2 regions of the Pseudomonas graminis genome follow, and region 2 is predicted to be linked to the other one. Evidence: riboswitches for the same ligand, from Rfam matches in the RefSeq annotation. Region 2 holds a riboswitch; the other holds the start of a gene.

Region 1 (3,412 bases), 2.4 Mb from region 2:
TGGCAGCGTCCGCAAGCGGCCGTTCTGGCTGACGCCGGCGGAAGGATCGACGCTGTATTTCGCGGCGATCTGGGAAGCCTATCCCGTCGAAGGCCACACCTACCTGAGCGTTGCCGTGGTCACGCAGTCGGCCATGAACCAGCGTCGCCCGTTGATTCTCGACGAAGAAGGGCAGCGCGCCTGGCTTGCTGCGGACTGCCCGCTGATCACCTTGCAGGCCTTGCTCGCCGCCCCGCAGACGCAACTGCGCGAGCGGCCTCTGGCCAATCTGGTGAATGATCCGAAGCTCAACGCACCGGAATGCCTGACCCCGTTGTAATCCGCTCTGGCTCGGTTCAAATCGTCATTCCGTTATTTCGCTGCCGTTACACAGGCGCGATTTGCTTGCGCCTTTTTACATGGCAGACGGCTGGCATCTGGTGCTCAGCCTGCGTATTGCCTAGGATGGCGCGATTGTTTCAATGGAGATACGAGATGCGCAGGATTTTTGCTCTTTGTGGCGTGACGGCAGCGTTGCTGGTTGCCGGGTGTCAGGCGGTCAATACCACCACCGGCGATTCGGTGGGTGTCGAGCGCAAGCAATACATGTTCAGCATGCTGTCGACTGATGAAGTCAACCAGATGTACGCCCAGTCTTATCAACAGACGGTCAGCGAAGCGTCATCCAAAGGCGTGCTCGACAACAGCAGCGCCGAGGGCAAGCGCGTTCAGGCCATCGCCAAGCGACTGATCGCCCAGGCGCCGAAATTGCGGCCCGACGCGGCGCAGTGGCAATGGGACGTCAACCTGATCAAGAGCGACGAGCTGAACGCCAACTGCGGTCCTGGCGGCAAGATCATCGTGTACAGCGGCCTGATCGATACGCTGAAACTCAGCGATGACGAACTGGCAGCGGTCATGGGCCACGAAATCGCTCACGCGCTGCGCGAACACGGTCGTGAAGCGATGTCCAAGGCCTACGGTGTGCAGATGGCCAAGCAGGGTGCCGGTGCCTTGTTGGGATTGGGGCAGGACAGTCTGGCGTTGGCCGACACCGTGGTCGATTACAGCCTGACGCTGCCGAACAGCCGCGCCAATGAAAACGAGGCGGATTTGCTGGGCCTCGAACTGGCGGCTCGCGCGGGTTACAACCCGAATGCCGCGATCACGCTGTGGCAGAAGATGGAAGCCCAAGGCGGCGGGTCGCAGCCAGAATTCATGAGCACCCACCCGGCCTCGTCCAACCGGATCGCCTCGTTGCAGGCAGCGATCCCGAAAGTGATGCCGTTGTATCAGCAGGCACCGAAGGGCTGATCAGCGCCTGATCTCGATAGGTGTGAGCTTGCGCGGCGTTTTTCGGAACGGGTTGGTACATGAAATTCGGTAGGAGTGAGCTTGCTCGCGATCATCAATTGTCGCCGCGTATCTGCGGAGCGATAAGGGCATCGCGAGCAAGCTCACTCCTACAGGGGTTATCGTTAGCGCCTACACCCAGCCGCTGATCTGCATCGCCTTGTACACCGCAACGATCGCCAGAATGAAAAACGCCCCCGCTGCCAGACGACGGATCAGCGTCAGCGGCAGTTTCTCCGCAGCGAAATTCCCCGCCAGCACCACCGGCACGTTGGCCAGCAACATGCCCAGCGTTGTGCCGATAATCACCAGCCACAAGTTGGAATACTGCGCCGCCAGCATGACCGTGGCGATCTGCGTCTTGTCGCCGATTTCCGCGATGAAAAATGCGATCAGCGTGGTCAGGAAGGGGCCGAACTTGCGCCCGGTATTGGCTTCGTCGTCGTCCAGTTTGTCCGGAACCAGCGTCCACAGCGCCGTGGCGGTAAAGCTCGCTGCAAGAATCCAGTGCAGGACGGAATCCGAGAGGTAGCTGCTGAACCATGCGCCGACGGCCCCGGCCGCGGCATGGTTGGCCAGCGTGGCTGCGACAATCCCGGCGATGATGGGCCAGGGCTTGCGGAAGCGAGCGGCGAGAACGAGTGCGAGGAGTTGGGTCTTGTCACCGATTTCAGCCAGTGCGACGACGGCGGTGGGGACCAACAGGGATTCCAGCATCAGGGTTTTCCTAAGGGGCGGGTCAACACGGCTATGACACGTACAACCTCCCCGCCCCGGGTCAGGATGTTCGTGTCATAGGTCTTGTCAAACCACCGATCCGTCTGAGCGGATCTGGGGTCGCACGCACCATGGTCTGAGGACCAAGTATGTTGATGCGTGCCGGACGAGCATGGCGCTCGTGGGAGACTACTCCCCTAGGACGGTGCGGATTCTGCCTAGCCGTTTGCCGTTCGGCAAGCGCTAATTATCACGCACGTTTCGCGCGGTAAATCCGGAAACCCTGGCCCTCGGCCATGATTGCGCACGGTCCGAGATGCGACTCGATGATCGGCTGATAGCGCAGAAAGCTGTTGGCTACCAACCGTAGTTCGCCCCCCTTTCTCAGATGTTCACGCGCTTTTTTCAACAAGTTTTCGGTTGCGGCGTAGTCGGTGTGCACACCGGTATGGAACGGCGGATTGGTCAGAATCACGTCCAGGTCGTTCGGCGCGGCGTCAATTCCGTTGCCGGTCATGACGTCGGCTTCAAGACCATTGGCCGCCAGGGTCAGCCGGCTGCTCGCAGTGGCAAACGCATCGACATCCAGCATCGTCACATGTGTTTCGGGGTAACGACGTTTCACCGCTGCACCGAGAACCCCAGCGCCGCAGCCGAAATCCAGCAAATGCCCGGCGGGAAGCCGGTCAATGTTTTCCAGCAACAGAGCCGAACCGCGGTCCAGACGGCCGTGGCTGAACACGCCTGGCAGACTCACCACCTTCAACGTGCCGCCATCGACTTCGATGTCGAAACGTTTGGCCAGGCTATCGAGTTCAACGGCTGGCGGAGGCGTTTCGACGGTGACTTGCCAGAGCTGGCAATGCCGGGCGCTGTCGAGTTTGCGCGTGCGCCCGAACGGGCTCAGCTGGCGGGCGGCGGCTTCAATGCCACCGCGTTTTTCGCCCACCAGAAACAGCTCACGTCCGGCCAGGCGGGAAGCGAGCGCGTTAATGAGGTAATCAGCGAGGTCGCGGGCCTTGGGCAAAAACAGCACCGCAGCTTCGAAGTGTTCGGTCGGTGCTTCGGTGCCGAAGTGCACACGCTCTGGAAACCGCGAACCGAGGGTGTCGAAGTCGCCAGCGTGCCAGCTCCAGCCGCGTGCATTGGGCAGCGTGCTCATCAAGTCGTCGGCGGGGAGGCCGGTCAGCAACAAGGAGCCCTGAAACAAATCGGCCTGCCGGAGTAACACTTCACTGCGCGGGTCCATCATCGGCTCCTCGAAAAAAAGGGCGAAGTTTAACAGGCCTGCCACGCCGCGCACCTGCCCTGTGCGGCGGATCGGCGGGCCTGCGAAGCGCTGCGTGTCAGCTCACGACCCTGA
Region 2 (3,412 bases):
GGGAATCCCCCTCAGGAATGGCTCAGAGGCATGATCGAATCGGTTGCATCGGGGCTTTAAAGACAGCTGCGGCCTGATACGGCGCATCAACCCACCGGTAACCGACATGGCTAGTCGCTGCCACTCCCAGGCACGCGGCCGCGATATTGGAACGCCGTGCGATTGCGAAGTGTGCTCAAAAAGGAGATTAACGGCCCGGCCCGACCATCGACAGGGCGATGGCCTTGCCGGGCGACGGGCCACAGCGCATCATGCGCGATTGTTTATTTCCCGGCGCAGACTATCGATGGCCCACCATCCCGCCCCATTTCCTTTCAACGAGGAAGAGCGTGTCCTCTCGCTCGAACACCTGGACGTGCTGGACTCTGGCAGCGAGAAGGCATTCGACGACATCGTTCTACTGGCCACCACCCTGTGCGACGCGCCCATTGCGCTGGTGTCCCTGGTGGATCGAGATCGCCAGTGGTTCAAGGCCTGCATCGGCCTCGGGGTGCGGGAGACCCACCGGGATCTGGCGTTCTGCGGCCATGCGATTCTCGACCCCGCGCAGGTGCTGGTGGTTGAAGACGCCGCCCTGGACCCTCGTTTCGCTTTTAGCGCGCTGGTGCTCGGGCCGCCCTACATTCGTTTCTACGCAGGCGCCCCTATCGTCACGGAAAGCGGTGTCGTCCTCGGCACTGTCTGCGTGATCGATACCCAGACCCGGCAGCTGAGCGAACGTCAATCCCTTGCGTTGCAGGCCCTGGCCCGGCAAGCCGCTGCCTTGCTGGAAGCCCGATTGCTGGGCAAGCAGCGGGCACGGCAACTCGCGCAGTTTGAGGAACAGTTCAAGCAAGCCGAGCAGAACCCCAGCGAAGTCACCCCGCTGCTGCAGAACTCGCGCTGCATTTCATCGCTGGGCATGCTCACCGCAAGCATTGCCCATGACTTCAACAACCTGCTGCAGAGCGTCAGCGCTGCCTTTCAAATGACCCGCCTGCGTTCCCGCCGGCCTATCGACGTCGAGCGTTTCGCCGAGACCGGTCTGCAGGCCGTGGAGCAAGGCCGGCAGCTCATCAGTTATTTGATGTCGAGCGTACGCGGTGACGGGCCTGAACTCATCTGTATCGACGTGACCGCACGCCTTCACGCGGCGCAGTCGCTGATGCGCCACTCGATGAGCGAACGCATCGATCTCAGCTTCGATTTCGCTGAGTGGGGATGGGGTGTGCTGTGCATGGAGGCCCAACTCCACGCCGTGGTCATGAACCTGCTCACTAATGCGCGCGATGCGCTGAAGGGTACCGGCCAGGTCCATGTGTCGACCCGATGGGTGCACGTGGAAGATGATCTGTCGCTCCAGCAGGGCGACTACCTGGTCGTCAGTGTTCGGGACAACGGCCCCGGCATGACTGCCGAGGTCGCGCACCAGGTGTTCGAGCCCTTCTTTACGACCAAGGCGGTTGGCGAAGGTACGGGGCTGGGGTTGGCCCAAGCCAGGGATTTTGCGATCAAATCTGGCGGCGATGCGCGCATCGACACAGCGCCCGGCGCCGGTACGACCGTGAGCCTGTACCTGAGAATCCTGGGCTGTATCGCGACATCGGAAGCGGTTTAGCCGCCATCACATTGCGTGCTCAAGCGTGCCGCTTCGGCCCGTAACGATTTGTCCTGTACGTGGCGGTGCACAGGTCCGCCCCCTGCCCGGCCGAAGCAAAATCATACGCGACGACATTTCTTTTACATTCAAGCGCTATAGTGGCGGCCCTTGTTGGGGAGTAGCCTGCTCTGGACTCATTGTCCCAGAGCGTTCGTGTCAACATTCTCGGCGGCCTGCCGTGGCACGAACACCTTCGGGTTGGCGAGACCAACGATGCATCCATGCCTAAAGTCGGGCGTGTGGTTGCGTCGTTGACTCACAGCCCGACTGGAACATAGCCGTGAACCCGATTTCCCTCATCCTTCTTGCTCTGGCCATGTCCACGGACGCTTTCGCAGCGGCCATCGGAAAAGGCGCGAGCCTGCACAACCCTCGTTTTATCGAAGCGCTGCGCACCGGCCTTATCTTTGGTGTCATCGAAGGCATCACGCCACTGATCGGTTGGGGCATCGGCCAGGCCGCGACGTCCTACGTCAAGAACTGGGACCACTGGATCGCCTTCACGCTCCTGCTGATCCTCGGCGTGCACATGATCTACAACGGCCTCAAGCATGAAGACGCCGAAGAAGAAAAACCCAATCAGCACTCCTTCCTGATATTGGCGGTGACCGCCTTCGCCACCAGCATCGATGCGCTGGCAGTGGGCGTTGGCCTGGCCTTCGTCAACGTGAATATCCTGGTGGCTGCCGCCGCCATTGGTGTCGCCACGACGGTAATGGTCACGATCGGCGTGATGCTCGGCCGTGTGCTGGGAACGGTGGTGGGCAAACGTGCTGAAATCGTCGGTGGGGTTGTGTTGATGCTGGTCGGGGCGACGATTCTCTACGAGCATTTGTCGGCGGCGTAACCCCGCACGAGCGCAGTTGACCGTGCCCTTCAGACCTCAACCCGGAGGGTTAATACCCGACGCCACGAACCCCGCCGGACGCCCTGATGGATTCGCCCGTGACCCAATGAGAATCACCGGAAGCCAGGAACACAGCCAGAGGGGCAATGTCCTCTGGCTCGCCGAAGCGTCCCAGGGGCGTTCCCGCCAGTATTTTCTCTCCCAACTCGCCCGCGAAATGCCCGGCCGTTGCGGGCGTATTGGTGTGGCCCGGCAGGATCGAGTTGACCCGGATACCGCGCGGCCCCAGCTCCCTGGCCAGCGCGAAGCTCAAGGTGTCGACGGCGCCCTTGGTGGCCGAGTAGACACTGGAGGCCAGGTAGGGGTCTGTACTCAGGATCGAGCTGATATTGATGATGCTTGCCCCAGGCCCCATCAGCTTGACCGCCTCTCGCACCGCGAGCAGGTAGCCCAGCACATTCAGGTTGAATTGCGTGTGGAAGGCTTCTTCGGTGAGGTCATCAATCATCTGGAACACCGCCACCCCTGCGTTATTCACCAGGACATCCAGCGTCCCGTAGTGCTCGCGGACCGTGTTAAACAGACGCGCGACGTCAGTCCCCTGGCTCATGTCCGCTTGCACGGCAATGGCTGAGCCGCCGTGGGTAGTGATATGAGTGACCACAGCATCGGCGTCGGCCTTGCTGGAGGCGTAGTTGACAATGACGGTGGCGCCCTGGGCAGCCAGCGCCTTAGCGATACCGGCGCCGATACCTTTCGAGGCACCCGTGACTACCGCGATTTTTCCGTTGAGTTTCATACCGTGACCTTTTGAAATGAGGTGTGATTGAGCTTCGTTACTGTCCGTCGTGAGCACCGGTCGTGATTGCCGGGCCTTGAACGAGCTGCGTGGCGCCAGTATTCGGCCAACCTGCGGATCGGCGTTT

Evidence for each region. A riboswitch is a leader RNA that binds a small molecule or an ion and turns the genes downstream of it on or off. The one in region 2 is predicted to bind manganese.
Region 1: linked by a shared signal. The riboswitch ahead of FX982_RS03795 (TMEM165/GDT1 family protein) and the one ahead of mntP (manganese efflux pump MntP) in region 2 are both predicted to bind manganese.

The regions. Positions count from the first base shown of each region.
Region 1 covers NZ_CP053746.1:827,260-830,671, reverse strand. The annotation lists gene FX982_RS03805 (SOS response-associated peptidase) at 1-319, shown strand, start outside; gene FX982_RS03800 (M48 family metallopeptidase) at 475-1,293, shown strand; gene FX982_RS03795 (TMEM165/GDT1 family protein) at 1,465-2,049, opposite strand; yybP-ykoY riboswitch at 2,139-2,259, opposite strand; gene FX982_RS03790 (class I SAM-dependent methyltransferase) at 2,300-3,298, opposite strand; gene FX982_RS03785 (2-hydroxyacid dehydrogenase) at 3,396-3,412, opposite strand, start outside.
Region 2 covers NZ_CP053746.1:3,959,634-3,963,045, reverse strand. The annotation lists gene FX982_RS17750 (LysR family transcriptional regulator) at 1-60, shown strand, start outside; gene FX982_RS17745 (ATP-binding protein) at 287-1,597, shown strand; yybP-ykoY riboswitch at 1,746-1,907, shown strand; gene mntP (manganese efflux pump MntP) at 1,920-2,486, shown strand; gene FX982_RS17735 (glucose 1-dehydrogenase) at 2,536-3,285, opposite strand.